4 regions of the Bradyrhizobium huanghuaihaiense genome follow, and region 1 is predicted to be linked to each of the others. Evidence: predicted binding sites of a transcription regulator. Region 1 holds the regulator's gene; each other region holds the start of a gene.
What was found. The regulator PhoB, encoded in region 1, activates phosphate uptake and scavenging genes when phosphate is short. The targets are predictions, from matches to a motif close to TGTCATNNANCTGTCAT.

Region 1 (7,900 bases):
TCTCGCAAAGCGGCCGGATCACATGGGGGTGTCTTCCCTTAGGGAGTCTTCCCTTGGGGGAGTACTTCCTCGCCAATTCTGGCGGCACGATGTCGCCAAAACTGCCGCCGGGGTTTGGTTCCGGCGCCGGATTTCGGTATGATGGCAGCCATGTACCGCGCCGTGACCCGCCAGATCGAAGTGACCGTCGAGCCGAACTTTGTCCCGGAGCAGTCGTCGGCCGACCGCTCCCGCTATTTCTGGTCGTACACCATCGTCATCACCAATTCCGGCGATGAGACCGTACAGCTCAAGACGCGGCACTGGATCATCACCGACGCCACCGGCCGCCAGCAGGAGGTCAAGGGCGAGGGCGTGGTCGGCGAGCAGCCGACGCTCGCCCCCGGCGAGCGGTTCGAATACACCTCCGGCGTGCCGCTCACGACCGCCTCCGGCTTCATGACCGGCCGCTACCAGATGGTCAGCGAAACCGGCGAGCGCTTCGAGATCGACGTGCCGACGTTCTCGCTGGACAGCCCGGACAATAAGCGGGTGTTGAACTAGGGGCACGCTGGCGGTGCCGTTACTCCACGGCTCAACCTGCCCAATTGCGTGCAATGCGCTCTGCTAAACCCGTCATCCTGACGTGCGAGCCATGCGGCGCACCGCGCCGCTTGGAGACCTCGAAGGATGAACGGCCCCGATGCAGCCGGGCCGTCGCCCTTCGAGGCTCGCCGAAGAGGCGAGCACCTCAGGGTGACGGTGATAGTTCGTAGCCCGGATGAGCGAAGCGACATCCGGGATCTTTGCGAGCGGATTCCCGGGTATCGCTTCGCTCACCCGGGCTACGGCACCGCCCTGCTACGCGTTCTCCACGCCCGCCTCGTGCGGCGTGAACTGGTAGACTGACGAGCAGAACTCGCAGGTAACGACGACCTTGTCGTCTTTGACCATCGCAGCGCGGTCGTCGGGCGAGAAGCTCTTCAGCATGGACGCGACTGCGTCGCGCGAGCAGGAGCATTGCGCCTTCAGGGACAGCGGATTGAACACGCGCACGCCGCGCTCGTGAAAGAGGCGATAGAGCAGCCGCTCGCCGGAGAGCTCGGGATCGATCAGCTCGACGTCCTCGACGGTCTCGATCAGCGAGCGCGCCTCGACCCAGGCGTCGTCCTCGGCAACGCTGTGCACCTCGGCGCCGTCGGGTGCATCGCCGGGATGCAGATCCGCCTGCCGCGCGCGCTCCGGCGCCTTCGGCAAAAACTGCATCAGCATGCCGCCGGCACGCCAGCGATGCTTGCCGCCGTCGCTACTGCGCCACTCCTCGCCGACCGCAAGACGCACCTTGGTCGGGATCTGCTCGGAGCGCAGGAAATATTCGTGGGCGGCGTCTTCCAGGCTGCCGCCATCGAGCGCGACCAGGCCCTGGTAGCGGCTCATGTCGGGACCCTGGTCGATGGTCATGGCGAGATGGCCGCGGCCGAGCAGCGTGCCGGAATCGTTCGCCGTGCCGAGGCGCGAGGCGTCGTAGCGGGCATAGGCGCGCAGATGATCCGGTGCCTTGTAGTCGACGACCAGGAACGACACCGGACCGTCGGTCTGGGCTTGGAGGATGAAGCGGCCCTCGAATTTCAGCGCCGAGCCGAGCAGCGTCGCCAGCACGATGGCCTCGCCGAGCAGCTTGCCGACGGGCGCGGGATAATCGTGCTTGGTCAGGATGTCGTCGAGCGCAGGGCCAAGCCGCACCAGGCGGCCGCGCACGTCGAGCGCGTCGACCTCGTAGGGCAGCACGGCGTCGTCGACCGGAACGGCGGATGGCGCGCGAACCGGGCCTTCAGGCCCGGTTTTCATGTCAGGGGATTGGAAAACCATGGCGCTTTATCTGGGGTCGGAGAGCGGGGAATGGAAGGGGGGAGTGTTCCGGAGGTCGCTATGATTGCACAACGATACCGCAAATTAGGTGTCGTCCCGGCGAAGGCCGGGACCCATACCGCGTGATCTCTCTTGTGGCGGGCAAGCGGAGGCCCGCGGTCTTCGCCAAACCGATATTCGTGGTTATGGGTCCCGGCCCCCGTGCGCAATTGCGCACTAGGCCGGGACGACAACTGAATCACTTCACCGCGTCGAAGCACCAGGCCAAAATGCCCTTCTGCGCGTGCAGGCGGTTTTCGGCCTCGTCGAACACGACCGATTGCGGGCCGTCGATCACCTCGTCTGTGACCTCCTCGCCGCGATGGGCGGGCAGGCAGTGCATGAACAGCGCGTCGGGCTTGGCCAGCGACATCAGCTTCGAATTGACCTGGTAGGGCTTGAGCACGTTGTGGCGGTGCTCGCCTTCCTTGTCGCCCATCGACACCCAGGTGTCGGTAACGACGCAATCGGCGCCCTTCACGGCGGCCTCGGGATCGGTGCCGAGCACAATCGGCGCACCGGTGGCCTTGATGAAGTCGCGCATCGCCTTCTTCGGCGCGAGCTCCGGGGGCGTTGCGACATTGAGCTGGAATTTGAAGCGCTCGGCGGCATGTGCCCAGGACGCCAGCACGTTGTTGTCGTCGCCGGTCCAGGCCACCGTCCGGCCCTCGATCGGGCCGCGATGCTCCTGATAGGTGAGGAGGTCCGCCATCACCTGGCAGGGATGCGAGCGCCGCGTCAGGCCGTTGATGACCGGCACGGTCGCATTCGCCGCAAGCTCCAGCAGCGCATCATGGTTGAGGATGCGGATCATGATGGCATCGACATAGCGCGACAGCACGCGTGCGGTGTCGGCGATGGTCTCGCCGCGGCCGAGCTGCATCTCGGCGCCGGTGAGCATGATGGGCTCGCCGCCGAGCTGGCGCATGGCGACGTCGAACGAGACGCGGGTGCGCGTCGAGGGACGCTCGAAGATCATCGCCAGCGTCTTGCCTTCGAGCGGCTTAACCGGCTGATGCGCCTTCTGCTTCGCCTTCATGGCGGAGGAGGCGTCGAGCATGCTCTTGAGCTCCGACAACGGCAGCTCGTTGATATCCAGGAAGTGCTTCGGCGACTTGCTCATCAGCTTGCCGCCCGCTTGGTCTGGCTGGACGAGATCGCAGCGCAGGCGCGCTCCAGCCGCACGACGCTGTCCTCGATCTCGGCTTCGGTGACGATCAAGGGCGGCAGGAAGCGCACGACATTGTCGCCGGCGCCGACCGTCAGAAGTTTTTCATTGCGCAGGGCCGCAACGAGATCGCCCGAGGGCACCACGGCCTTGATGCCGATCAAGAGGCCCTCGCCACGCACCTCGCTGACGACGTCAGGGTGACGATCGATCACGGAGGCGAGCTTCTGCTTGAGCAGCAGCGACATCTTCTGCACGTGGTCGAAGAAGCCAGGCTTGAGCATGACGTCGAGCACGGCATTGGCAGCCGAGATCGCCAGCGGATTGCCGCCGAAGGTCGAGCCGTGCGAGCCGGGGCCCATGCCGGCCGCCGCCTCCGCGGTCGCCAGCACCGCGCCGATCGGGAAGCCACCGCCGAGCGCCTTGGCGAGCGACATCACATCGGGTGTAACGCCCGTGCGCCGATGGGCGAAGAGATCGCCGGTGCGGCCCATGCCGGTCTGCACCTCGTCGAAGGCGAGCAGCAGGCCCTTCTCGTCGCAAAGTTGGCGCAGCGCCTTGAGGAAGGCGGGCGTCGACGAGCGCACGCCGCCCTCACCCTGGATCGGCTCGACCAGGATGCCGGCAGTCTGCGGACCGATCGCCTTCTTCACGGCTTCGATGTCACCGTGCGGGACCTGGTCGAACCCGTCCATCGGCGGACCGAACCCTTCGAGATATTTTGCAGATCCCGTCGCGGCCAGCGTCGCCAGCGTACGACCATGGAAGGCGCCCTCGAAGGTGATGATGCGGTAGCGCTCCGGTTGGCCCTTGGAGAAGTGATGATGGCGGACCAGCTTGATCACGCCTTCCAGCGCTTCGGCGCCGGAATTGCAGAAGAACACGAAGTCCGCAAAGCTTTCCTGGCACAGACGCGCGGCGAGTTTCTCGCCGTCCGGGCTCTGGAACAGGTTCGACATGTGCCAGAGCTTGGTCGCCTGCTCCTGCAGCGCCTTGACCAGCGCGGGATGGGCGTGGCCGAGCGCGTTCACCGCGACGCCCGAGGTGAAATCGAGATAGCGCTCGCCATTGGTCGCGATCAGCCAGCAGCCTTCGCCGCGCTCGAAACCGAGGTCGGCCCTGGCGAAAACGGGGAGCAAATGCGGCGCGGCGCTGTTAGTCATGACGATCACTTGATGTTGCGGACGGCCTGAACGCGCTCACGCAGCGCACCATTGACCGGCCCGGAAAACGAAACGTGCCGCCTTTTAAGGGCGGCACGTGACACTATCTTATGCCGGGTAGAACGGGTGTCAATGCCGCCCGAAAGCCCCGCGAAACGCTGAATCCGTAGTCTTGCGGTGCCGGATTTGCGGGGTTTTTGCCACGGAACATGTGGAAGCGAGTCGGCTGACTCTTGCGCGTGAGTCACGCCATATTGTAGCGTTTGGCTTGTCAGATACGACATCTCGTGCAGCAGTTCTGATCCTCTAAGTCCTCATGTACCGGCGTAAACGTTCGGGCGTTCTGGTTACGCCCGGCGAGCCTTAAGGGATTCTGGCGGCACGGGTTTTTCGAGGCTTAGGCATTCGCCGCAAGGCGCCAGGACGGCAGCCGCACGGCGAGGGAAAGGGTGCAATGACGGTTTTGACCTGGTCCGACGATCGCGTCGAGCAGCTGAAAAAGCTCTGGGAGGCCGGATTGTCGGCCAGCCAGATCGCAGCCGAGCTCGGCAACGTGACCCGTAATGCCGTGATCGGCAAGGTGCACAGGCTCGGCCTGTCCGGCCGCGCCAAGAGCCCCTCATCGGCAGCTCCCCGGCCGCGCAAGGCGCGTCCGGCTCAGCACATGATGCGGGTCAGCCGCCCCATCGCACGCGGCAACACCGCGCTGGCGCAGGCCTTCGAGGTCGAGGTCGAGGCTGAACCCGTGACCTACGACAACGTGGTGCCGATGAGCCAGCGGCTGTCGCTGCTCGAGCTGAACGAGGCGACCTGCCACTGGCCGGTCGGCGATCCCTCGAGCCCGGATTTCTTCTTCTGCGGCGGCAAGGCGCTATCGGGCCTGCCCTACTGCGCCCAGCACTCGCGCGTGGCGTATCAGCCCGCGGCGGACCGCCGTCGCGCACCGGCGAAGCCTGGCACGCGCTGAGTTTGTTCTGAGATCAAGAAGCAGCCGTCACACGATGACGGCTCAATACCCGATGTCGTCCCGGACAAGCGCGCCCCAAGCGCGCGCAGATCCGGGACCCATAGCCACCGCAAGATGTGGTTACGGGGACTCGGAGTTACCCTTTCGCGCAACAACTACGCTCTGTGGTTATGGGTCCCGTATCTGCGCTCACGCTTGTCCGGGACGACACCGATGTTGTGGCGGCAGCTCTCTAAACCAGCTTACGTCTGCTCCGCCTTCGCAAAGCGATCGTCGAGCGCATAGCCGGCGCCGCGGACGGTGCGGATCGGGTCCTGCTCGCGGCCGAGATTGAGCAGCTTGCGCAGGCGGCCGATATGGACATCGACGGTGCGCTCATCGATGTAGATGTCGCGGCCCCAGACGCTGTCGAGCAGCTGCTCGCGCGAGAACACGCGGCCGGGATGCTCCAGGAAGAACTCCAACAGGCGATATTCGGTCGGGCCGAGATCGATCGGCCGGCCCGAGCGCGCGACGCGGCGCTTGTCGCGATCGAGCTCGATGTCGCCGTAGGCGAGCACGGTGGCGAGCCGCTCAGGGCTCGCGCGCCGCAGGAGGCCCTTCACGCGCGCCAGCAGCTCCGGCACCGAGAACGGCTTGACGATGTAGTCGTCGGCGCCGGTCGCAAGCCCGCGCACCCGCTCGCTCTCCTCGCCGCGCGCGGTGAGCATGATGATGGGAAGCTGCTTGGTCTCGGGACGGGTGCGCAGCCGCCGACACAGCTCGATGCCCGAGAGGCCCGGCAGCATCCAGTCGAGCACGATCAGGTCGGGGATGTGCTCCTTGAGGCGGGTGTCGGCATCGTCGCCGCGCATCACCGTCTCGACGTCATAGCCGTCGCCTTCGAGGTTGTAGCGGAGAAGCTCGGTGAGAGCTTCCTCGTCCTCAACCACCATAATGCGTGCGCCCATGGTTGTCGTCGCTCCTTAAGTCTTCAGGTATTCGGGACCGTCGTGGCGAAGGTCGTCATGTCGCCCTTCGGCCGCTTGTCGGTGATGGCCTGGCCCTCGATCATGTAGAACACGGTCTCGGCGATGTTGGTGGCGTGGTCGCCGATCCGCTCGATGTTCTTGGCGCAGAACATCAGATGGATGCAGAACGAGATGTTGCGCGGATCCTCCATCATGTAGGTGAGGAGCTCGCGGAACAGCGAGGTGCAGATGGCGTCGACTTCCTCGTCGCCCTTCCACACCGCCATCGCCGCCGGCAGATCGTGCGCGGCATAGGCGTCAAGCACCGACTTGACCTGCTGCTGCACGAGGTCGGTCATGTGCTCCAGGCCGCGGAACAGTTTCAGCGGATGGAAGTCGGCATCGAGCGCGGCGACGCGCTTGCCCATGTTCTTGGCGAGGTCGCCGATGCGCTCGAGATCGGTCGCAACGCGCATGGCGCCGACGATCTCGCGCAGATCCACCGCCATCGGCTGGCGGCGGGCGATGGTGAGCACAGCGCGCTCCTCGATCTTCTTTTGCAGCGCATCGAGCTCGGCGTCGATGGTGACGACGCGCTGGCCGAGCGCGACGTCGCGGCGGATCAGCGCGTCGACGGAATCGACGATCATGCGCTCGGCGATGCCGCCCATCTCGGCGACCAGGCGGGTGAGCTCCTGGAGGTCGGTGTCGAAGGCCTTTGCGGTATGTTCAGAAGCCATGTCGCGTCTCCTCAGCCGAACCGGCCGGTGATGTAGTCCTGCGTGCGCCGGTCGCTCGGCGACGTGAAGATCTTGCTGGTGTCGTCGAACTCGATCAGCTCGCCGAGATACATGAAGGCGGTCTTGTCGGAGACGCGCGCCGCCTGCTGCATGTTGTGGGTGACGATCGCGATCGTGTAGTTCTCGGACAGTTCCTGGATCAGCTCCTCGACCTTGGCGGTCGAGATCGGATCGAGCGCCGAGCAGGGCTCGTCGAACAAGATCACCTCAGGCCGCACCGCGACGGTGCGGGCGATGCAGAGGCGCTGCTGCTGGCCGCCGGAGAGCGACAGGCCCGAGGCGTTGAGCTTGTCCTTGACCTCGTTCCACAGCGCGCCCCCGCGCAGCGCCTTCTCGACGCGGTCGTCCATCTCGGACTTCGAGATCTTCTCGTAGAGGCGGATGCCGAAGGCGATGTTCTCGTAGATCGTCATCGGGAACGGCGTCGGCTTCTGGAACACCATGCCGACGCGGGCGCGCAGCAGGTTCAGGTCCAGCTTGGGGTCGAGGATGTTGGTCTGGTCGAGCATCAGCTGACCGGTGACGCGCTGGCCCGGATAGAGGTCGTACATCCGGTTGAAGATGCGCAGCAGGGTCGACTTGCCGCAGCCCGACGGGCCGATGAACGCCGTGACGCGGTTGGCGCCGAGCGTCAGGTTGATGTTCTTCAGCGCGTGGTGCTCGCCGTAATAGAAGTTGAGGTTGCGCACCGTCACCTTTGCGGGCGCTTCCGGCAGCGGCTGCTGTGAGGCCAGATGGGCGTTGGAACTCACGGATACGGAAAGATCGGTCATTTTGCAGTCCTCTCGGCGCCGAGGATGCGCGCGCCAATGTTCAGGGCAAGCACGGTGATCGTGATCAGCAGCGCGCCGCTCCAGGCGAGCTGCTTCCAATAGGCGTAGGGGCTCTGCACGAAGTTGTTGATGGTGACCGGCAGGTTCGCCATCGTCTTGTTCAGGCCGAGGCTGAAGAACTGGTTCGACAGC
Region 2 (7,900 bases), 690 kb from region 1:
TCAACGTGCTCGGCCGCGACATCCCGGCGAAGATCAGCAATCTGCGCAACATCGACTGGCAGGGGATGGGCATCAATTTCGTGCTGGTGTTCTCGCCCAACGCCTTCAAGGGCGCGCCCCACACCCATATCGCGACGCTGACGGAGACGGGCGGCGATGCCGCCGGCGACGGCAAGATCATCAAGCAGGTGGCCGACGCCTACCCCATGGTGACGAGCGTGCGCGTGCGCGAGGTGATGGAGACGGTCGGCTCGGTCGTGACCAATCTGGCGCTGGCGATCCGCGGCGCCAGCGCCGTGACCCTGATCTCGGCGATCCTGGTGCTGGGCGGGGCGCTCGCCGCCGGCCACCGTCACCGTGTCTACGATGCGGTAATCCTGAAGACCCTGGGCGCGACGCGCCTGCGGCTGCTCGGCGCCTATGCGCTCGAATACCTCCTGATCGGGCTCGCCACCGCCGTGTTCGGCGTGATCGCCGGCAGCATCGCGGCCTGGATGATCGTGACGCGGTTGATGACGCTCAGCTTCGTCTGGCAGGCCGGCAGCGCGGCGGGCGTGGTGGCGGCCGCCCTGATCGTCACGGTCGGGCTCGGGCTCGCCGGCACGCTGCTGGCGTTGAACAAAAAGCCCGCCACGGTGTTGCGGAATTTGTGACAAATGGTAGCGGGCAGCCGTGCGGTAGCGAAATCGCACGATTCCTGCGATTAACCACGCCCGCCCGTCTGGATTGCAGCCAAGGGCGACATTCAGCCGCGCGTGGACGGTTGCGGCGAATGTGTTAGTTTCCCACATATCGAATGGGTTCGGAGCCCCGATTGTTAGCCAAAATTTAGTCGGCAGGCAGCGGTATCCGAGATAGAGTTTGACGAACCGGAGGCATGGCGACCCTCATGCCGGACCGGCCAACCAACGGGAATTCGACCATGTCGGACCTAGACCGTAACTACGCTTCTCCTTTCGGCAGGGCCGCCGGGCGTGTCGACGCCGCGACGGTCGATGCCGGCCTGCGCGCTTATATGCTGCGCATCTACAATTACATGAGCATTGGCCTCGCCATCACGGGCCTTGCCGCGCTCGGCGTCTACATGGCCGCCGTGACCGACGTCCCGACGGCGGACGCCGTCCGCGTCGGCAAGCTGTTCCTGACGCCGTTCGGCTACGCGATGTTCGTCAGCCCCCTGAAGTGGCTGTTCATGCTCGCGCCGCTTGCGATGGTGTTCGTGATCTCGGCGGGCATCAACCGCCTCGCCCCCTCGACCGCCCAGATCCTGTTCTGGGTGTTCTCGGCGCTGATGGGCATCTCGCTATCGTCGATCTTCCTGGTGTTCACCCACACCTCGATCGTGCGGGTGTTCTTCATCACCGCGGCGACCTTCGGTGCGCTCAGCCTCTACGGCTACACCACCAAGCGTGACCTGACCGGCATGGGCTCGTTCCTGTTCATGGGCCTGATCGGCATCATCATCGCGAGCCTGGTGAACCTGTTCCTGGCGAGCTCGATGCTGCAGTTCATCGTGTCGGTGGTCGGCGTGCTGGTGTTCGCGGGCCTCACCGCCTGGGATACGCAGCGGCTGAAGAACGACTACATCTACGGCTACGCCTCGGCCGGCGGTGACATCGCAGAGCGTGCGGCCATCACCGGCGCGCTGTCGCTGTACCTGAACTTCATCAACCTGTTCACGCTGCTCCTGCAGCTCCTCGGTCAGCGCGACTAAGCTCTGAGACGAGAGAACGGACACGAACCCCGGCCGAGAGGCCGGGGTTTTTGTTTGGGGCGGGGGTCTCTCCTCGTCATTGCGAGGAGCCCTTGCGACGAAGCAATCCAGAGGTCCCTCCACGGATGCATTTCTGGATTGCTTCGCTGCGCTCGCAATGACGGGCGTGGAGGCGGAACAGCCTCTTCCAGCAGTCTCCGGAAGGCTCTAATCTTCCCCCATGTCCGCACCTGAAATCAGGCCCACCATCGAGGCCGACCTTCCCGCCATCACCGCCATCTACCAGCAGGCCGTCCGCGAGGGCACGGCGACGTTCGAGCTGGAACCGCCCGACCTTGCCGAGATGACGCGCCGCTATCGCGCGCTGGTCGACGGCGGCTATCCCTATTTCGTCGCGATCCTCGACGGGCGCGTGGCCGGATACGCCTATGCCGGCGCCTACCGGCCGCGGCCGGCCTACCGCTTTACCGTGGAGAACTCGATCTATCTCGATCCCTCCTTCCACCGCCGCGGCGTCGGCTCAAAGCTGCTGGAGCGGCTGATCACCGAATGCGAGGCGCGCGGCTTCCGCCAGATGATCGCGGTGATCGGCGATTCCGCCAATGCCGGCTCGATCGGCGTGCACACCAGGGGCGGCTTCAAGATGATCGGCACGCATCCCAATGTCGGGCTGAAATTCGGCCGCTGGCTCGATACGGTGATGATGCAGCGCGACCTCGGCGAGGGCGCGCGGAGCGTGCCAACAAAGTAGGGCAGTCCCGTAGCCCGGGTGAGCGCAGCGATACCCGGGAACACGGCAAGCAAAGACCCGGATGTCGCTTCGCTCATCCGGGGTACGAGGTCTCGCCAAATCACCGGTGCCGTAAGGTGGGCAAAGCGGAGCGTGCCCACCATCTGCGGCGATGGAGAAAGGACGTGGGCACGGCGCTTTGCGCCTTTGCCCACCCTACGGCACTGTCCGTGTGGCTATACCACCGCCAGCTTGCGATCGATCACCAGCAACACGCGGTCGAGCTCGTGGCCGCGGCGCAGGATCAGGCCCGTCGCCGAGATCACGCTGTACATGCCCTGCTTGCGTGCGAGGCGCGGATCCTTCTCGATGCGATAGATCGGCACTTCCGAGGCGCGGCGATAGACCGAGAACACCGCGCGATCCCTGAGGAAGTCGATGGCGTAGTCGCGCCACTCGCCGTCGGCAACCATGCGGCCATAGAGATTGAGAATACGATGCAGCTCGAGCCGGTTGAAAGTCACCCGGTTCGGTTGCGCGTTCGTAGCGGCGGGACGCGCCGCCGCGCGCTGCCCGCTCGGATCGGCATCCTCCGGCATCAGGCTCATGAGAAGCGCCTCCTCGTCGCGCAACATGACCGCGTCCGCGAAAACCGTCCCCGGAACCGCGGATCATGACAGTTGCATGATCGCGCCAACCGCCGTCCTCCGCAAGGGCTCTCGATGGAACCCGGGAAAAAGCCCAGAGAGAGACAAAGCCCAGAGAGACTTGTGGCTCAACCGGTAGAATCGGGTACGAACCAGGCCACACGCAGGGGTGGAACTCTGTCGCGACGAACCGTCACGGGATCGTGCTCAAGAATCTTAGTCTCGCCGCTTTTCCGCCCAGCGCCTGCCGCCCTGCATTGCGAAAAGACCAATGTGCGTTGACCCGGTCCTTTCGGTTCCGGATTCCTCAGCCCCCAGCCCCCCGGGGTCGAACAGGATCGGGTCTGTACGCGCGACAAGGAGGACCAACGCGAGTTGGTCCTTTTTTGTTTGTGCCCGGATGTTTCCGGACGCGACCATTTCTCCTGACCGCCAGGCACACTCTCTCCCCTCATCCTGAGGGCGGCGCTCTTCGCGCGGCGTCTCGAAGGATCGAGGCCCGGATGCAGCAGCGGGGCCTCGCATGGTTCGGGACGCGCGCAACAGCGCGCTCCTCACCATGAGGCGTTAGAGCGAATTCGACGCTAGAGAGAAATTCGAATCAGTGCAGCGACGTGTACGCCGCGCCGAGCATCGGGCCCGGCTTCTCGCGGCTGCCGTCCTGCACGTAGACCACCGCGCCGTCGACGCCATCGCGCGTGAGGTTCTCGATCGGCACGGTCCAGCTTTCGGCACGGCCGTTCCAGTCGCCGACCTTGAGCAGGTTGCGCACCACGTTGTGGTAGGTGATCTGCTGCCCGCGATTTTCGCCCTTGGCGATCGCGATCGGGACCGACTTGGCGATCGAGCAGATCCAGACCTCGCCATGCGAGACCGCCGGCTCATTGCTCGCGGCGACCGAGACGTTGATCTGCTTGCCGGCGAGCGACATCGTCACCGGAACGCTCATCACGCCGGTGCCCTTGTCGGTCTTGCCGATCGCGCTCTCGATGCCGGCGCGATCGCTGCCGATGACATGCGTCGAGCCATTCACCACGACCTGCGGCGTGTAGACCTCGCGGTCACCGCGCATGCGCGAATAGGCACGCTGCCGTGCAGAGAAACGCGAATCCGCCAGCGTGTCCTTCCAGCCGAGATAGTCCCAATAATCGATCGGCATGCTCAGCGCGATGATCGAGGGGTCGCTGGAGAGGTCGCCGATGATCTTGTCGGCGGGCGGGCAGGACGAGCAGCCCTGCGAGGTGAACAATTCGACAACGGCGCGGGGATCGGCGTGAGCGGGACGGATGACGGCGACGATTGCACAGATGCCGAGTGCTCCCGACCAGAGGGCACCGGACCAACGTGAAATCAGATGAGAAGCCGTCATTGTTGTCATGTCGAACGCCGCACACCAAAGCTCGTGGGAGGGGGAATCTTATCGATTGATGGTCACCGTAGTCTTACGGGGCGCGGCATGCTCAACCATCCAGGAAACCGTGCGAAAACCGATTTTCCGCCGGATGGGCCCATCCAAAACATGCCGCAAACGCGCGAAGGCGGCCTTGTGATAGGCCGCCTTCGTTTAACCTTCTACTCACGTCGCAGTGAGCCACCGTTCACAAATTCGCGCTTAGGCCGCGAGCTTGCGCAGCACGTAGTGCAGAATGCCGCCGTTCCGGTAGTAGTCGAGCTCGTCCAGCGTATCGATGCGGCAGAGCAGCGAAACGCGCTGCAACGAACCGTCGCCGGAGACGATCTCCGCAGTCAGCTTCTGGCGCGGCTTGAGATCGCCGACCAGACCACGCAGCGTGACCTTCTCGTCGCCCTTCAGGCCGAGCGACGACCAGGAGGTGCCTTCCTCGAAGGTCAGCGGCAGCACGCCCATGCCGACCAGGTTGGAGCGGTGGATGCGCTCGAAGCTCTGGCAGATCACGGCACGAACGCCGAGCAGACGGGTGCCCTTCGCAGCCCAGTCGCGCGAGGAACCGTTGCCGTATTCGGCGCCGGCGAACACCACCAGCGGCACCTCCTCCTGCTGGTACTTCATCGCGGCGTCGTAGATCGACATCTGCTCGCCGTCGGGCCAGTGCTTGGTGAGGCCGCCTTCCGGAATGTTGCCGTCAGCACCCTTGAGCATGAAGTTCTTGATGCGGATGTTGGCGAAGGTGCCGCGCATCATGACTTCATGGTTGCCGCGACGCGTGCCGTACTGGTTGAAGTCGGCGGGACGCACCTGGTGCTCGCTGAGATACTTGCCTGCGGGCGAGGTGAGCTTGATCGAGCCGGCCGGCGAGATGTGGTCGGTGGTGATCTTGTCGCCGAACATGGCGAGGACGCGCGCCTCGACGATGTCGGTGACCGGCTCCGGCTCCTTCTTCATGCCTTCGAAATAGGGCGGGTTCTGCACATAGGTCGAAGACATGTTCCAGCGATAGGTCTCGCTCTCGACCGTCTTGATCTTGCGCCAGTTGGTATCGCCCTTGAACACGTCGGCATACTTCTTCTTGAAGATCGACGCGGTCACGAACTTCTTCATGAAGGCGTTGATCTCCTTGGTCGTCGGCCAGATGTCCTTGAGGTACACCGGCTTGCCGTCCTTGCCTTCGCCGAGCGGCTCGACCGCGAGGTTCTTGGTCACGCTGCCCGCGAGCGCGTGGGCGACGACCAGCGGCGGCGAGGCCAGATAGTTCGCCTGCACGTCCGGCGAGACGCGGCCTTCGAAGTTGCGGTTACCGGACAGCACGGCGGCGGCGACGATGCCGTTGTCGTTGATCGACTTCGAGATCTCCTCCGGCAGCGGACCGGAATTGCCGATGCAGGTGGTGCAGCCGAAGCCGACCAGGTTGAAGCCGACCTTGTCGAGATCCTTCTGCAGACCGGAATCGGCGAGATAGCCCGCGACGACCTGGCTGCCCGGGGCGAGCGAGGTCTTCACCCACGGTTTTGCCTTGAGGCCCTTCGCAGCCGCGTTGCGCGCGAGCAGGCCCGCGCCGATCAAGACGCTCGGGTTCGAGGTGTTGGTGCAGGAGGTGATGGCGGCAATCACGACGTCGCCATGGCCGATCTCGAAGTCCTTGCCCTCGACGGCAAAGCGCTTCTCCGGCTCCTCGGCCTTCTTGTACTCGCTGCTGAGCGCGACCGAAAAACCTTCGGCGACCGACGGCAGCGCGATGCGGCCTTCGGGACGCTTCGGGCCGGCCATCGACGGCACGACGTCGGCGAGGTCGAGCGTCAGCGTCTCCGTGAACACCGGATCGGCCGACTTGGCGGTGCGGAACAGCCCTTGCGCCTTCGCGTAGGCCTGCACCAGCGCGACGCGCGGCGCGGCGCGGCCGGAGGTCTTGAGGTAGTCGATCGCGGCGGCGTCGACCGGGAAGAAGCCGCAGGTCGCGCCGTATTCAGGCGCCATGTTGGCGATGGTCGCCTTGTCGGCGACGGAGAGATTGTCGAGGCCGGGGCCGAAGAACTCGACGAACTTGCCGACGACGCCGAGCTTGCGCAGCATCTGCGTCACGGTCAGCACGAGGTCGGTGGCGGTGACGCCTTCCTTCATCGCGCCCTTCAGCTTGAAGCCGACGACGTTGGGCAGCAGCATCGACAGCGGCTGGCCGAGCATGCAGGCTTCCGCCTCGATGCCGCCGACGCCCCAGCCGAGCACGGCGAGACCGTTGACCATGGTGGTGTGGGAGTCGGTGCCGACGAGCGAGTCGGGATAGGCGACCTCGAAGGTGCCGGTCTTCTTGCCGACCGTCATCTTCTCCTTCTTGGTCCAAACCGTCTGGGAGAGATATTCGAGATTGACCTGGTGGCAGATGCCGGTGCCGGGCGGCACGACCGAGAAGTTCGAGAACGCCTTCTGGCCCCACTTCAGGAACTCGTAGCGCTCCTGGTTCTGCTTGTATTCCTCGGTGACGTTCTTGGCGAAGGCCTTGTTGTCGCCGAAGAAGTTCACGATCACGGAGTGGTCGATGACGAGATCGACGGGGACCAGCGGGTTGATCTTCTCGGCGTCACCACCGAGCTTCTGCATGGCGTTTCGCATGGCAGCCAGGTCGACCACGGCCGGAACGCCCGTAAAATCCTGCATCAGCACGCGGGCCGGGCGGAAGGCGATCTCATGTTCCAGCGACTTCTTGCGCAGCCACTTCGACACCGCGACGATGTCTTCCTTCTTGACCGAGCGGCCGTCCTCATTGCGCAGGAGGTTCTCGAGCAGGACCTTCATCGAATAGGGGAGTTTCGAAATTCCCTTCAGACCATTCTTCTCGGCCGTGGGCAGGCTGTAATAGACATAGGTCTTGGCGCCGACCTTGAGGGTCTTTTTGCATTTGAAGCTGTCGAGCGAGGTCATGTAGGAAATCCCAATTGTTAGTTATACCCGGCAGGGTATTTTAACACCGTCAGCGTAGCAGGCTGGGTCGCTTGCAGGGGCAGGTTGAGTTGCTGCATCAAGTAGTTCCGGGCTTATAGAAGCTTTCTAACCGCACCGCCACAGCCACAATCGTGCCGCAGCAATTGCCGAGCCAAAAATTCCCATGCGCTACCCCAAGATTTCCTGAGGCCTGGCTTTGAGCGGACTGGACCAAGCCAAGATGCAACTGTCCGGACGCGGGGTCGCCTGCGTGCGCGGCGGGCGCGAGGTGTTTTCCGGGCTCGACTTCCATGCCGCATCCGGCGAGGCCCTGTCGGTCGTCGGCCGCAATGGCGCGGGCAAGACCTCGCTGCTGCGCCTGATCGCAGGCCTGCTCGTTCCGGCCGGCGGCACGATCGTACTGGACGGGGGCGACGCCGAAATGACGCTGCCGGAGCAGTGCCACTATCTCGGCC
Region 3 (7,900 bases), 4.8 Mb from region 1:
GGCACGGCCCGTTTTCTTCACGGAGTTGATGATGGTCTCGGTGTCCATCGGACGCAGCGTGCGCAGGTCGATCACCTCGGCCTCGATGCCCTCCTTGGCGAGCTCGTCGGCGGCCTTGAGCGCATAGGTCATGCCGTTCGACCAGGAGATGATGGTGACATGGCTGCCGGAGCGCACGACGCGCGCCTTGCCGATCGGGATGATGAAATCGTCGAGCTTGGGCACCTCGCCGGTATGGCCGTAGAGCACCTCATTCTCGAGGAAGATCACCGGATTGGGATCGCGGATCGCGGCCTTGAGCAGGCCCTTGTAGTCGGCGGCCGAGAACGGCGCGACGACCTTGAGACCCGGAATGTTCGAGTACCAGGCCGAATAGTCCTGACTGTGCTGGGCGGCGACGCGCGCAGCGGCGCCGTTCGGCCCGCGGAACACGATCGAGCAGCCCATCTGGCCGCCGGACATGTAGAGCGTCTTGGCCGCGGAGTTGATGATCTGGTCGATCGCCTGCATGGCGAAGTTGAAGGTCATGAACTCGACGATCGGCTTCAGCCCGGTCATGGCGGCACCGACGCCGACGCCGGCAAAGCCGTGCTCGGTGATCGGGGTGTCGATGACGCGCTTGGCGCCGAACTCCTGGAGCAGGCCCTGGGTGACCTTGTAGGCGCCCTGATATTCAGCGACCTCTTCGCCCATCACGAACACGTCGGCGTCGCGGCGCATCTCTTCGGCCATGGCGTCGCGAAGCGCTTCGCGGATGGTCTGCGTCACCATCTCGGTGCCGGCGGGCACTTCGGGATCGGGCTCGGCGACGGCTTGCGGCGCAGGCGCAGCCTTGGGCGCGGGTGCCTCGGCCTTTGCTGCGGCAGGCGGCGCGGACTCCGCAGCCTTCGCGGCCGGCGCAGGTGCTTTCGCAAGATCAGCCGCGCTCTCGCCGTCGGCGAGAATAGTCGCGATTGGCGTGTTCACCGCGACATCGGCGGTACCTTCGGGGATCAGGATCTTGCCGAGCGTGCCCTCGTCGGTCGCCTCGACCTCCATGGTCGCCTTGTCGGTCTCGATCTCGGCGATCACGTCCCCCGACTTGATCGTCTCGCCCTCTTTTTTCAGCCACTTGGCGAGGTTGCCCTTTTCCATCGTGGGCGACAACGCGGGCATCAGCACTTGAATTGGCATATCGACTCCAAAAGAAAGCTTGCGCGCGTTCAGCGGTAAACGTCGGTCCAGAGCTCGGCGGCATCCGGCTCGGGATCATGCTGGGCAAAATCGGCGGACGCGTTGACGATGTCGCGCACCTCGGCGTCGATCGCCTTGAGATCGGCCTCGCTGACCTTGGCCGCCAGCAGGCGATTGCGCACCTGCTCGATCGGGTCCTGGTCGTGACGGACCTTCTCGACCTCCTCGCGCGTGCGATATTTTGCAGGGTCGGACATCGAATGGCCGCGATAGCGGTAGGTCTGCATCTCCAGGATGAAGGGGCCCTTGCCGGCGCGGCACCAGGCCGCCGCCTCCTCGCCCGCCGCCTTGACGGCGCGGACGTCCATGCCGTCGACCTGCTTGCCGGGGATGTTGAAGGACACGCCGCGCTTGGAGAAATCCTGCTGGGCCGAGGCGCGCGAGACCGAGGTGCCCATGGCGTAGCGGTTGTTCTCGATGACGTAGATCACCGGCAGCTTCCAGAGCTCCGCCATGTTGAAGCTCTCATAGACCTGGCCCTGATTGGCCGCGCCGTCGCCGAAATAGGTGACGCTGACATTGCCGTTGCCGCGATAGTGATTGGCGAAGGCGAGGCCCGTGCCGAGCGAGACCTGGGCGCCGACGATACCATGGCCGCCGTAGAAGTGCTTCTCCTTGCTGAACATGTGCATGGAGCCGCCCTTGCCCTTGGAATAGCCGCCGCGGCGGCCCGTGAGCTCGGCCATGACGCCATTGGCGTCCATGCCGGTCGCAAGCATGTGGCCATGGTCGCGATAGCCGGTGATGACCTGATCGCCCTCTTTCAGGGCCATCTGCATGCCGACCACCACGGCCTCCTGGCCGATATAGAGATGGCAGAAACCGCCGATCGCGCCCATGCCGTAGAGCTGGCCGGCCTTTTCCTCGAACCGCCGGATCAGGAGCATCTCGCGGAGCGCCTTGAGCTCCTGCTCCCTGGTGAATTCCGGGGGCGATGCGCCGTCGGTTTTGTCCTGTGCAGCGCCTGCGGCGGCTTTCTTGGGTGCGGCCATGGGAATTCCGGGTCAGAGAAAACTTCAGCCCTCTCTAACCCAAGTCAAACGCCCTTGGAAAGCACCGCGGCGGCATGGCACGACTTTCATTATGCCGCACTGCAACGTGGCCGAAACTTTGCAAAACCTTTAGGCTTGATCAGGCAACTTTAGCTCACGCGCCAGCGAACGTGGCGCGTGCCACGCACGCAACGAAATTCGGACGCGTTTATCCGCGGGTCTGAACCCTTGCACGCGTCCGATTCGCCGTGCCGCCTACCAGCCCAGCTCACGCAAATACGCTGCGCGGGCGGCGACGCCGGTATGCGTGAAGTCGCTGAAGACCCCATCGACGCCGAGCCGGAAGAATTTGAGATATTCAAGGCTGGGATCGCCGCGATAGTCGGCTGCGAGATATTTCTTCTCGTTCCGGAATGTGAAGACATGCACGAACAGGCCGAGCATGTGCGCATCGGTGACGAGGCTGGTCGGGTCCTGCGTCGAAGCCTCCGGCGTCGATCCCTTGTAGGGCGTGCCGTCGGCATTGCTGTCCTTCCACGGCGCGATCTTGAGTGGAACGATATAGGCCTTCCACGGACCGATGCCGTCGGCATAGGTCTTGATCTCGGCCATGCCCTCCGGGGTCAGCATCGCATCGTAGAGGCGCGCATCACCCGCAACCGTCCAGTCGAACGGACGTGAGCTCGTGATGTTGTTGAGGAGCACCTTGCCGGTTTTGAAGTCGATACCGTTGCCGTCGATCAGCTGGGCCTGCCGCGTCTGGAGCCCGTGGCTGCGCATATATTTCAGGCTGCCGGGCTCGAAGCTCTGGACCAGGATGGGCGCGTCCTTGGTGTTGAGGCCGTTGTCCTTGATGATCTTGATCAGGGCATCTTCGAGCGGATGACTGCCGGCCGGGCCGCAGCCATTGGCGATCGCCTGGGCATTGTTCCAGGTCGGGTTCTTGGTTTCGGGGTAGACGAGGATCGAGCGCCCGGTCTCCTTGCTCTTGGCCTTGGCGATGTCGATGACGTCCTGGAAGCTGATGATCGGGAGCTTGCCATTGAAGACCTTCGGCCGCTCGTTGGCCGCGTCATAGGTGGTGCCGGCGATCCATTCCTTCAGCTCGGCCATCGTGAAGTCGGTGATCGACCAGTCGTTGGTGTGGTCCTCGCCGTCCACGATCAATGACTTCAGCACCGATTTCGGATCAGCCGGATCGGTGAGATCCGTCAGGTAATCGGCAGGCGCGCTCGGGGAAGCTGGCGCCTTGACGCGCACGCCGGGCACCGTGCGCTTGCGCGCGGCCACAGTCGCATTGGTCTTCGCGACCTCGGCAATGTCAGTGTTGTCGCTGAGCCAGGGATTATGCCGCACGACCAGCACGCAATCCTTGGTCAGGTGCAAATCCTCTTCGAGCGCGTCGGTCCCGACGGCCGCCGCGAGGTCATACGAGGCCTCGGTCTCTTCCGGCACCAGTCCAGGCAGGCCGCGATGGCCGAGGACGAGCGGCGCCTTGCCATCGACGGTCAGGAAGGGTTTTGCGCCTGATGGCGCCGCAGCGGACTGCGCGAAGGCCATCGACAGCGGGAGCGCCGCGGCCCCGAGCAAAATCGCCCCAACATACATTGTCCGCCGTGAACGAATGTTCCGCATCGCCAAGCCTCCGTCTTTGCCCGGCATTGCTGCGAATGCCGGCAGCGCCGAACCCGGATAGGCGCGGCGCTGCCGTCTTGTCCGAATTCTCTGACAGATGGATGACGGTGGAGAGGGCGGCGCAGGGGTGCGCCGCCCTCTCCTGCCTGAACAAATCTTGCTCGATCAGAAGAAACCCAGCTTCTTCGGGCTGTAGCTCACCAGGAGGTTCTTGGTCTGCTGGTAGTGGTCGAGCATCATCTTGTGGGTCTCGCGACCGACACCCGACTGCTTGTAGCCGCCGAAGGCCGCATGCGCCGGATAGGCATGGTAGCAATTGGTCCAGACCCTGCCCGCCTGGATCGCCCGGCCGAAGCGGTAGCAGCGGTTGGCATCGCGGCTCCAGACACCGGCACCTAAGCCATAGAGCGTGTCGTTGGCGATCGCGAGCGCTTCGTCGTCGGTCTTGAAGGTCGTGACCGAGACGACCGGGCCGAAGATCTCCTCCTGGAAGATGCGCATCTTGTTGTGGCCTTCGAACACCGTCGGCTGGACATAGAAGCCCTTGGCGAGGTCGCCGCCGAGCTCGGCACGACCGCCACCAGCCAGCACCTTGGCTCCCTCCTGCTTGCCGATGTCGATATAGGAGAGGATCTTTGCGAGCTGCTCGCTCGATGCCTGCGCGCCGATCATGGTGTCGGCCACGCGCGGATCGCCCTGCTTGATCGCGGCGACGCGCTTCAGCGCGCGCTCCATGAAGCGGTCGTAGATGTCGGCGTGAACCAGCGCCCGGCTCGGACAGGTGCAAACCTCGCCCTGGTTCAGCGCAAACATGACGAAGCCCTCGATCGCCTTGTCGAAGAAGTCGTCGTCCTCGGCGGTGACGTCCTTGAAGAAGATATTCGGCGACTTGCCACCGAGCTCCAGCGTCACAGGGATGAGGTTCTGGCTGGCATATTGCATGATCAGCCGGCCGGTCGAGGTCTCGCCGGTGAAGGCGATCTTGGCGATGCGCGGGCTGGACGCCAGCGGCTTGCCGGCCTCGAGGCCGAAACCGTTGACGATATTGAGCACGCCTGCTGGCAGCAGGTCGGCGATGATCTCGGCCCAGACCATGATCGAGGCCGGGGTCTGCTCGGCGGGCTTGAGCACGACGCAATTGCCGGCGGCCAGCGCAGGCGCAAGCTTCCAGCAGGCCATCAGCAGCGGGAAGTTCCAGGGAATGATCTGGCCGACCACGCCGAGCGGCTCGTGGAAATGATAGGCGATGGTGTCGTGGTCGATCTCGCCGATCGAGCCTTCCTGGGCGCGCACCACGCCGGCGAAATAGCGGAAATGGTCGATCGCGAGCGGCAAGTCGGCGGCGCGGGTCTCGCGGATCGGCTTGCCATTGTCCCAGGTCTCGGCGACCGCGAGGCGCTCGAGATTCTCTTCCATGCGGTCGGCGATCTTGTTCAGGATCGCGGCGCGCTCGGCGACGCTGGTGCGGCCCCAGGCGCCCTTGGCGGCATGCGCCGCGTCGAGGGCGGCCTCGACGTCCTGCGCGTCGGAGCGCGCGATCTTGCACACGACCTGGCCGTTCACCGGCGAGGCATTGTCGAAATACTTGCCGGCAGCCGGCGGGACGAACTTGCCGCCGATGAGATTGTCATAGCGTTCGGCGAAGGGATGCTGGGTGACGCCGAGGAATTCCACCTTGTTCATTGATCACTCCCGATGTTGCTGTTTGCGCTTGTCGTCGCATGTTCGCGACTTGCGCTGACGATGATGCGGGAGGCGTTTTCTGTCAGCCCGGTCGGGAGCGATGGCGGCGCGGACCTGTCGCAGTTCTGAGACAGTCGTGGGCGAGGCAGCGCGAGATGGAGCACCCCTGCTTCCACATCGTCATTGCGAGCGCAGCGAAGCAATCCAGAGTCTCTCCGCGGAAAGATTCTGGATTGCTTCGCTGCGCTCGCAATGACGGCTGAGAGAGGACGTGCTCAGTGGTTCAGCTCGAACCGCTTCAGCTTCCGGTGCAGCGTGGCGCGGCTGACGCCGAGGGCCTTGGCGGCGGCGGAAACATTGCCGCCCGCGCGAAGCAGCGCCCGCTGCAACACCGCGCGCTGACCGCCGGCAAGGTGGTCATGCGCAACATCGCCGCCGAGCAGATCGGCCGCGGGCACTGGGCGCAACGGGCGACCGGGCGCGATCCCAAGTCCAATGCCAAGTCCAATGCCAAGTCCCATCCGGGCGGAGCGGGTCGCACCGATCACGAGATCGTCCGCATCGACGGCCACGAGGCCGCCGCACTGGCCGTCCGCAGCCGGCGTCAGCACGATGCGGGCATGGGCGAAGGCGCGGCGGAACATGTCGGCCTCGATGCGTTTGGCCGCCTCGCCCGCCGCCAGTGCGATCAGGCTGGAAAACGCATCGGTGCGGTCGGCGCGGCAGGAGGAGACGTCGAGCACACCGGCGAAGGCCGCCTCGTGGTCGTAGATCGGAACCGCAGTGCAGCTCAGAAGCGTGTTGCGGGTGAAGAAGTGCTGGTCGCGGTCGATCGTCAGCGGCCGCTGCTCGACGACGCAGGTGCCGATGCCGTTGGTTCCCTCGTGCTCCTCGCTCCAGAGCGCGCCGGTCCACAGGCCCCAGGATTGGAACGTCGCATCGTCCGCGGGCGTGCCGCGACGGTCGACCGGCACCCCCTCGCCGTCGGCAAGCAGCACACAGCAGCCGGCCGCTCCAACGGCCTGATAGAGCCGGTCCATGGCGCCTTGCGCGGCGGCCAGCAGCGGCGCGATGCGCTCGCGCGCCGTGCGGAGTTCCGCCTCCGTCAGCCGCTTCGGCAGGCCGCGGCCAGAGGGGTCGAGATGATGCAATCGGGAGGAACGGCGCCAGGAGGCCACGAGCGCGGAACGAGCCGCCTGGCCTGATGCGATGGCGGCCTCGACACGGGCCGCGTGATGCTGGGGGGCTTGCCCATTCATCACCGTTTCCTCCGGGTGGCATTCTTAAGACGTGCCGGCGGGGCCTTGTTGATCTCCGTCAATCCTGGAGGCCGCGCGTCGAACAAGCCATGCCCCCGCCCGCGCCGCCCCGTCAAGGCGGCAAAGCGGCTGCCGCCTTGCGACCTTCGAGTGATGGAGATGGACCGCGAGGAATCCCGACGCCAGCTTGCGAGGTTGGTTTCGAATCGCGCGAAAACGCTAGTTCGGCGGGATCATCCGGACGAGATCATGCGGATTGACGTAGTCGAGCTGGAACCGGGCCCGCTCGTCCAGCATGTCGGGATCGATCCTCGAGGTGCGCAGCAGCGAGACGCGCTGCTCGCTCCTGGCGCGCTCGCGCTTGAGCTGCGCCAGCTCGCTGGTCAGCGCGATGATCTCCTGGTCGAGCTCCTGGCGCGCGTTGAGGCCGTATTTGCCGGTATAGGCGTTGACGCCGAAATAGCCGACGATGGCAGCCGCCATCGCGTAGAGGGCAAGACCGGTCAGGATCGATTTCAGGCGCGCGCGGGAGACCATCTTGGGAAGATGCGGCACCTTGGTTAAGGGAGCGCTAACGCCCCTACCCGCGTCGTAGTCATGGCCGGGTCAAGCCCGGCCATGACGAGAGCGTGTGCTCACCCGTGATGCTTCGCCACGTGGGCGGCAAAGGCATCGATGTAGGCCTGGAGCACACCCTTCAGCGAGTCCTTGGTGAGGTTGCCCTCCGCATCGAAGGCATCGCCGACGGCGTTCAGATAGGTCTCGGGCTGCTGCATGATCGGACCGGTAATGCCGGGCAGGATGTTCTGCAGCGTCTTGGCGGCGCTGACGCCACCGAGCGGTCCCGGCGAGTTCGAGATGATGCCGACCGGCTTGCCGTTGAACGAGCTCTTGCCATAGGGCCGCGAGGCGACGTCGATGGCGTTCTTCAGGGCGCCCGGAATGGCGCGGTTGTATTCGGGGGTGACGAAGATGACGCCGTCGGACTTTTGGACCTTGTCACGGAAGGCCAGCCAGTCCGCGGGCGGCGCGCCCTCGAGGTCCTGATTGAAGAAGGAGATGCCTGCCGGCGTGATGACCTCGAGCTTGAGAGAGGCC
Region 4 (7,900 bases), 3.5 Mb from region 1:
ACAAAGGGAGTGGCGGCGGATGTCGCCACCACGGAGGCTTCGCCCGAAATCAATTCAATCCGGGTTTCGTTTGACGCCGAACGCAGCGCGATGCTGGTCTGCGTGTTCAACTCCAGGGACACGTTCGGCGCCACTGCGATCTTGCGCAACTCGCCTTTTCCGGTCCGGTAATCGGCGGACAGCTCTTCGAGCGAGGGCCAAAGGCCAAGCGGCGGGCGCACGATTGCGTAACCCGCAGCGGCCGCAGCCACGGCGGTCGCGCCACCCAGAAAGGCGCGACGTCCAATGGCCCTGGGCACCGCTGTTCGCGAGGACCGTGCAACGCCGCCTGCGGCCCGCTGATCGGCCAACTCAAGCGCAGCGACGCCCGCATGACGAAAGACGCGGGCCGCGTTCTTGAAGGCGGCCTCGTGCGCGCCGCTTTGTTGACGCCACGCTTGCAGCGCCTCGACGTCGGCCCTGGTCGGCTCACCCGTCTTGAGGCGAACGATCCAGTCCAGGGCTTCGCGCAGAAGCGCGTCCGGCTCAGGTGTTTCGTTGGTCGCGGTCAAGATCCATAGCCCATCTATCGCACTCGCCAGACCGGTAGCCAAACCGGGCCAAAGGCAGTCACAGGCAAGATATTATCGATTTCCCTCAATTTCGAACAGCATTCCGCGGCCCGGGACATCGGCGGCAATGTTCCGGCAATCAACTGCAAGACACATCCGCGGTCAGGGAAGCGAACGGCCGCGACGGCCGCATTAGCGCACCCTGCAACCGCCGTCACTGCCACCGCCTGCGTCATTCCCCCGGAATCCCCTGTTCAGCTTGCGGCGCGTGACGCCTGCTGCACGGTGTCTCTACTCGATAGACGAATGGCGCCCGGCTATCCCGAAGAAAAACCGCGCAAGGGGCGGCCTATCGATCAAATTTTCCTGCCTGCGCCGGGCGAAACAAGACATCCGATGCGTCGGCTTGCAATATCGACGCGCTCACGATCGCGGACGCGGGCCGCCGAGACGGCGGCGCAATGTATGTTCGAGGCTGTCGGCACAATGGCCAAGCGCCAGCTTCAGGTCGCTCTCGACGGTCCGGATGCTGACCTTGAGCCGCGCGGCGACCTGGTGCGCCGGCTGCCCCTCGATCGAAATGCTCCGAAGGACCTCGCGGGGCCGCGGCGGCAACTCGGCAAGCGCGCGCTTGAAAGCCTCGATTTCCGAACGCGCCTCGACCACCCTGGCCGGATCCGGTTCGTCATCGCATATGTCGAGAAACGCGTCTATCTCCGACGCGCTGACACGGTAATTCTGCGCCTTGCGGCGGTCCTTCGCGATGTTGATGGCGGTACGAAAGATGTAGTCGGCAGGACTGCGTACGGGTTCGGCATCCGTTACCCTGTCGAGGCGCAGGAACGTCTCGTGCAAGGCTTCGTGGGCGAAATCGGCCGACCCCAAGCGACGCGTAAGCTTCCGGATCAGGCCTTCATAGTTCTCGACCAACTGCCCCCGCAGCCGTATTCGATTGCTATCAGCCACGTTTCACGTGCCCAACATACTCTGGTATTTCCGGCGCAAACATTGCCTACGCAACGACCGCAAAAGGTTGCGAAGGTCGTACCGGTGCGGGGCTACACATTTATGACACAAGGTGCAAGCCATTGCACGGAGGCCCCGTGCCATCGGCATGGCCCGATCTCATGACGGATCAAAACTCGAGCTCCAGGTGAATATTGAGCCGATCCGGCAACTCGGGTGGAATTGGCGGCAGCGGCTGGGCTCTCCGGATGGTCTCGATCGCCTCCTTGTCGAGCAGCAATTGACCCGAGCTTGTTCGCACCCAGACGCCGAGCAGCGTGCCATCCCTCGCCATGGCGAACTGCGTGTCGACGACCTTTCCTTCGAGATGTATTGCGCTCGCCGCCTTGGGATAACGCTGGTACCGCGAAACGTGCCGAAGCAACGTCTGTTGAAATTTGACGGCCGCGCTGCTCGCAGGCCCGCTCACGGCCGCAGGCATCGGCGGAGTGTCTCCGGGCGAGACAGTTCTCGCTCTCGGAGCCGGAACGGGATCGTCGGATGGTGTCGGATCCGGGTCCTTCAATGAAGTATCGGCGCGGCTCGCAACATTCGCCGCGTCCGGTTGAGAAACCGGGGCGACGGCTATCGGGACGGCTTCGGGCCGCGGAAGTAGCTGAACCTGCACAACCGCGGCCGACTGTTGCCCGGGAGAGCCGGCCGGCACTTGCATCCTGATCCAGTAGACGCCACCGACGAAAAGAACGGCCGCCAGAGCGGGAACGCCGAGCAGGCGATAGAACTCTCCCGATGACGAGGCGGCATCGAGGTCATCGTCCTGGAAGGATCCAAGCACCGCAGCTCGTCCCTTCTCGTTTCCGCGGCGAATATCGCTGTCGCTCATTGCAGGGACTTCACCACGATGACGACGCGGACCGGCTGTGGCGTATTCGCCGGCGCCGGCTTGCTGATCGTCAGGCCCCGAAGCGCCGCCGAAACTGCAACGTCCCGCTCGTGGTCCCCGGTCGAGCGGAACAACTCGGTTCGCTCGATCGTGCGCGCGGGATCGATCCAGATATCCAGCACCGCGCGATAATTGCCATCGCGCGTCTTTGCGTTCTTTCGAAGCGCATTCTGAATGTCCATCTGCACTCTCTGGCTGTAGTCCTGTAACCGGGCCGCATCGTCGGCATCGCCGGTCTGACGCACGCGCAGCCGCCCCAGGGACAGATCCGATGTTGCGAGGGGCGCCGCCGGAGGTGCATAGCCGACGCCCTCTGCGCTGGGAAGAGCAAGCGTGATGGCATCGGGACGAATGTAGCGCACCTTCAGCTCCGTGCTCGTAAGCAGCAGGTTCAGTGCTTCGTCCGCGGCATACGTTCCTTCAACCGCGACCGACGTCCGGCCGACGGCGGAGTTGCTTTCATAGAGCACTTGAATGCCGGTGGTCTGCCCATAGGCCTGCAACGCACCGGCCAGGGACTGTGCCGGAATGTGGAATGCGATCGGCCTGCCCGCACGCGCCGACCGGTCTTCCTCCGCGGCATTGGCGCCGAAGATGACCGTTATCAGCCAAGCGGCCAAGACCAGCTGCAGGCGGAACGCCGCGCGGATACCGCCTCGAGGGCGGTCGGCATGTAAGGCGATGGCGCCATGCAATGTAGCTGCTTTCATCGTGCTGCTCTTGTCGACCAGAAACAGCACGTCAGCCATCTGGATCGTTGAAGCCCAGGCGAATGCCTCCTCTATATCGTTTGCATGACAGTGATCTAACCGGCCGGTCGGATGGCACGATCGGACCTCGGACCCGAATGCCAGCCCGGGATCCCGCCTTAGAGCGATGCCTTGCGCCCCAGTCGCTGCAACAGCGCGGCTCGCTCAGCCTCCGTCAGGTCCTTCAACTGCTCCGCCGTGAACTCGCCGTTGCCGAGCACGCGGAACATGCCGTTCGGATCGTAGCTCTGCTTGTCGGGAGTCCGGCGCTTCTCATCCTCGCTCGGGTCGGGCCGGCGCCGCTCGCCGTCGCCACCACCATACCCGAGAACTTCCACGATGATCACCGACGGCCGGTCCGACGACCCCTGCCTGGTCACGTCTTTCACGGCGTCCGTTGCCGCCTTGTCCTTGGTCTCGAGCGAGAGCGGCGCAGTCTTGACCTCCGCTTTCGGCACACCCTTGCTCTGGCCCGAGACCTGGATGTTGTCCACGTTCACGATGTTGAAACAGGCGCAGGTGAAATTGCCGCTGACGCGGATGCCGGCGTCTCCGGCATTCACCGTGCCCTTGGGGGCAATCAGGTTGACGTCGCCTTCCGTCACCCCCGTGAAGCCGATGATGGTTCCGATGCCGCTGCCGGAAATATCGGCCTTCTCGAGCACACGCGTCACGGCATCGATATCGGTCTGGATTTCCGGCGCCGACGGCACGCGCGCGGTCTTGGCGCCGCGGCCGGCGTCGATGTCGCCCTGCGTCGACCAGATGATCTCATTGCCGCCGGCGAAGGTCAGGATGCGCGAGCGGTTCACGGTGACGCTGTCACGAGCGAACAGGTTGATGTCGCCGGGGCCCAGCGTCACGAGACCGTATTCCACCGGCGCCGGCTTGCCGAGCGCCGCAACTTGCAGGCCGCCGCCAGGCGTCAGCACTTCGATGCTGCCGCCCGACATGGTGCGGAACTTGGCGTTTCCGGTCCTGACGTCACCTGCCCAGTCGGTGCCCGGGAACAGCGTCTCGATCGCGGCATAGCCGCGGTTGTATCCGCCGTTGCGCGGCTTGCCGTTGCCGTCGGATGTGTTCTGGTCGTCGCCTGCGGCGCGCAGCTCCTGCATATAGACTTCCCGCACGAAGCGTTCGCGCACCAGCATTGGCAGAGCCTGGAATTTGCTCCAGGCATCGAGCGGCGATAGTTTCTCGCCGGTCACGTCCTCCATGAAGGAGACGATGCCCGTACGAATCTTGTGCGGCCCGGAGGAACGTTGCTCGAATGCGTCGGTCAGGTAGAGCGGCACCACCGTGCCGTCCGCCAAGGTGGTCTTGAGATAGTCGGGCATCTTTCCGACATTGGCCGGATCGAGATAGGCCTTCAGAAACGCGTCATAGGACGGCTGCTTGCCCTTGAGACCCGCCATCACCGTGATCGCCGCGCTCTGGCTGGGCAGGCCGATGATCTCCGTGAAATCCTTGGGCCGGTTGTTCGAGTCATATTCCCGGTTTCCGGTGCCGAAGATCGACAGTTCCGGCGCGTAGACGTCGCGGCCTGCGCTCACCTGCACTGCGCCCGGCCCCTGCACATAGATCGAGCCCCGGACCGGGCCGCCCATAATGTCATTGCCGGCCTCGAGCAACGACACGTCGGTCGGATGAATGTTGCGCAGTGAGTAGTTGATGTTGCGGATATCTGTGCCGGCGCGGAACCAGGTCTGCTCGTTGGCCATGACGCCGGCCGTGAAGATCGTACCGCTCTGAGTTGTGAGCGCGCCGACAATCGATCCGTTCAGGGCGTAGACACGGCTCGGCTCGTAGTCTGCCTCGTTCGGCAGATGCGCGGGATTGCGAAGGTTGTAGAGATGCAGCGCGTGGCCGGCGATGTTGCTGGCCGGCGTGGTGAACGTGTTGATCAGAACGTAGTGGAGCCCGCTCAAGGTATCCGGCGAGGAACCGCCGAGGTTGACCGGAGAGGAAACTGTACCTCCGACAGGCTCGAACGGCGACGGAATCATCTCAAGTGCGGCGCGGGACATCACGATCTCGCCGGCGAACACGTCATTTGCAGCGAGAATCCGCAGCTCCGGATTGCTGCTCGGCATCGTGTACAGAGTGCTGTTCAGCACGGAGCCGTTCAGTGCGGTCACGCGCGTTTTCGACGGATAGATGTTGCCGGCGAGCGAGTTCACGTTCGCAAAATATTGCAGAGCCGACGTTGTGATGTCCTTGGAGAGATATGTCGCTTGCCCGACCAGGATCACGTCGCCGCCCGTCGAGGTCAGGTTGAGCGCAGTGCGCTCGCTCTGACTGCTCATGAAGGTCAGCTCATGCGACATCCCCTTGCCGACCAGCAGCGGATCGAGAACCGTCTGCAGCCGCAGGTCGCCGGCGGTTCGCACGTCCAGGGTTGCATCGCCGACCGACAGGATCGGGGCGATCGGATAGGTGACGATCTGCGTCCCCACCAGCGCCTTGACCTCGCGCCCGACCGCGAATTCACCGGCGGTGATCGTGCCGGCGCCGCGCCCGATGTAATAGTAGCCGGCGCGGACGGCACCGCCCGCCTCGACGGTCATCGCACCGCCGTTGCGCAGTTCCAGGAGCTTCCTCTCCGTCGTGGAACGCCCGCCGCGCACGCGACCATTGGTCGGCAGCGCGACCGTCAGGTTGTTGAGATCGCCGCCGGCATGGACCTCGACATTGCCGCCGCCGAGCGCGCCGACGCCGCGCAGGAAGTTGGCGTAGTCCACCCACCAGGAGCTTTGCTGAGCTGCCATCTGGCCGTATGCGGCATGACTCCAGGGACCGAAAACGTAGGAGTTATCCGTCGCGCCCTGCCGATTCAGCCACTCCGTGTAGTGTTGCATCTGTGAGCGATCCGCCGGCAGAGCGACGTCGATGTTGCCGCCGACGGCAATGTCGAGATGGCCGCCGCCGACGCCGTAGGTCGCGCTGGCCGGCGCGGTGGTGAAATCGTTGAAAACGGCGAGATCGCGCCGGCCGGCGGTATAGATCGAGGCGCCGCCCTTGAGCTGCAGGTCGCCACGTGCAGCGATGCTGACGTCGCCGGTGCCGGTGCGCACCATCGTCACGGGATTGACGGTGGACGTCGTCGCCCCGGGCTTGATGGTCGCATAGAGTGAAGCGATCGTCGCAAGATTGGGGACGATCTTCGTCAGATAGAAATCCTTGAAGGTCGAGTACCGCGTGATGACGCTGAGACGGTTGCCGCCGCTGGCGGCCGTGTTGGTCCACCTGAAGTCGGCCTGCGGTTGCGCAGGGTTGGGATTCAGGCCCTTCGCGGCGGCATAGTTATTCCAGAGGTCGAGCACGTAGCCGTAGGCCGGATCCGTCGGCAGGCCGAAAGATATTTGCGCGCTGGAATCGTTGTTGAGGCGGACGCCGGAAGTGGACTCCAGGCTCGCGGGCCAATCCGCAGGATTCATCGTCGTCGAACCGGGTGAACTGCCCGAGCCATAGGAGGCGACCGAGTCGACAAGAGCGGTCGCTGTAACGGAATTCGAGCCGCTGACATAGGTGTACGCCGACTGCTCGCTGAGCGTGATCTTGCCCGTGGCGCCGCTGGCGAGGCGCGTCGGGTCGGCGCTTTCGCCCATTGGCGTGGCGCCCGCAACGAGTCCCAGGCTCCAGGACGGCACCGCCACCCTCGAGCCGTCCGGCTCGGTGATGGATGGGAACAGGACCGAATTGGCCAGCGTATTCGGCGCGCTCGCCCCCGGCGAGTTGGCCTCTGCGCTGTAGGGAACGCCGATCAGGGTCGGCGGCGTCGTTGAGGTTTCGGTTTTCCTCGTGCCGAGCGTCGCGAAGGTGATGCCGGCATAGGCCGATGGGTTGGTCGTGCTGGTGCTGTCGTAGGGCGTGAGATTCGCGGTGGTGCTGGTGCGCCCGACGTTGAACACCATGCCCAGGTTCGTCGAGGTGGTGCCCTTGACGGCGACGTAGGTCGAATCGAGCGGGTTGGCGAACTGGAAGAAGCCGTCCGTGACACTGCCCTTCAGGTCGATGTTGCCGCCGGCGCGCATGGTCAGGACGCCCGGCTCTCCGAGAATGCTGCCGCCGGTGCGATAAACCATGGTCGTATGGTCACGCAGCAAGGCGCTTTCCTTGCCGGCGACGACATAGGTCTTGCCCAGCACCGGTTCGATGGCCATCACGCCGGCCGCAAGCGCCGAGGCCTGATTGACCACACCTGCGCCGAGATTCCAGTTGCTCTTGAGCACGATGTCGCCGGAAAAATTCAGCTCCATTCCTGCGCGTGCGTGGAAGTTCGACTGGCTCGTCAGTGCGCCGAGGTCCGCGTAGCCGGCACTGACGTCGAAGTCGCGCACGAATTCGACCAGCGTGCCGGCGCCATAATCCGCCAGCACGTTGAGTTTGCCGGCCGCGACCTTAGTCAGATCGAGTTCGGCCTGGCCGCTGCTATTGACGGTGACGCCGACGAAGCGCGGATCGGATGCAAGCGTCGCGAGGTCGAAGCGCTTGTAACCTTCAAGCACGATCTCGCGCGCGCCGTTGATCGCGCCGGCAAAGCTGACATTCACCTTGTCGGCCCCAGGCTGCTCGATGACAGGCGCACGCAGCGTCACCTTGCCGCCCTCGCCGCCCGCCACGTCGATCACGCCGCCCAATACCCGCAGCACGCCGTTCGAGATTCCGAGGGTGACCCGGCCGGAGCCGAG

Region 2: the regulator PhoB is predicted to act here: its motif matches at 3,118-3,134, upstream of N2603_RS01870 (DUF2794 domain-containing protein).
Region 3: the regulator PhoB is predicted to act here: its motif matches at 3,951-3,967, upstream of N2603_RS21490 (glycerophosphodiester phosphodiesterase family protein).
Region 4: the regulator PhoB is predicted to act here: its motif matches at 3,244-3,260, upstream of N2603_RS27990 (STN domain-containing protein).

The regions. Positions count from the first base shown of each region.
Region 1 is NZ_CP104172.1:9,310,344-9,318,243, forward strand. It holds gene apaG (Co2+/Mg2+ efflux protein ApaG) at 151-543, shown strand; gene N2603_RS43410 (Hsp33 family molecular chaperone) at 841-1,848, opposite strand; gene argF (ornithine carbamoyltransferase) at 2,087-3,010, opposite strand; gene N2603_RS43420 (aspartate aminotransferase family protein) at 3,010-4,218, opposite strand; gene N2603_RS43425 (GcrA family cell cycle regulator) at 4,673-5,185, shown strand; gene phoB (phosphate regulon transcriptional regulator PhoB) at 5,428-6,135, opposite strand; gene phoU (phosphate signaling complex protein PhoU) at 6,159-6,875, opposite strand; gene pstB (phosphate ABC transporter ATP-binding protein PstB) at 6,887-7,708, opposite strand; gene pstA (phosphate ABC transporter permease PstA) at 7,705-7,900, opposite strand, start outside.
Region 2 is NZ_CP104172.1:386,814-394,713, reverse strand. It holds gene N2603_RS01885 (ABC transporter permease) at 1-653, shown strand, start outside; gene N2603_RS01880 (Bax inhibitor-1/YccA family protein) at 923-1,714, shown strand; gene N2603_RS01875 (GNAT family N-acetyltransferase) at 1,935-2,465, shown strand; gene N2603_RS01870 (DUF2794 domain-containing protein) at 2,681-3,052, opposite strand; gene N2603_RS01865 (DUF1223 domain-containing protein) at 3,693-4,469, opposite strand; gene acnA (aconitate hydratase AcnA) at 4,704-7,424, opposite strand; gene ccmA (heme ABC exporter ATP-binding protein CcmA) at 7,666-7,900, shown strand, end outside.
Region 3 is NZ_CP104172.1:4,496,528-4,504,427, reverse strand. It holds gene N2603_RS21500 (pyruvate dehydrogenase complex E1 component subunit beta) at 1-1,173, opposite strand, end outside; gene pdhA (pyruvate dehydrogenase (acetyl-transferring) E1 component subunit alpha) at 1,203-2,225, opposite strand; gene N2603_RS21490 (glycerophosphodiester phosphodiesterase family protein) at 2,481-3,860, opposite strand; gene adh (aldehyde dehydrogenase) at 4,026-5,543, opposite strand; gene N2603_RS21480 (GAF domain-containing protein) at 5,819-6,802, opposite strand; gene N2603_RS21475 (FtsB family cell division protein) at 7,022-7,339, opposite strand; gene N2603_RS21470 (NADPH-dependent FMN reductase) at 7,438-7,900, opposite strand, start outside.
Region 4 is NZ_CP104172.1:5,845,502-5,853,401, forward strand. It holds gene N2603_RS27975 (FecR family protein) at 1-551, opposite strand, end outside; gene N2603_RS27980 (RNA polymerase sigma factor) at 975-1,436, opposite strand; gene N2603_RS27985 (TonB family protein) at 1,687-2,400, opposite strand; gene N2603_RS27990 (STN domain-containing protein) at 2,397-3,209, opposite strand; gene N2603_RS27995 (filamentous haemagglutinin family protein) at 3,329-7,900, opposite strand, start outside.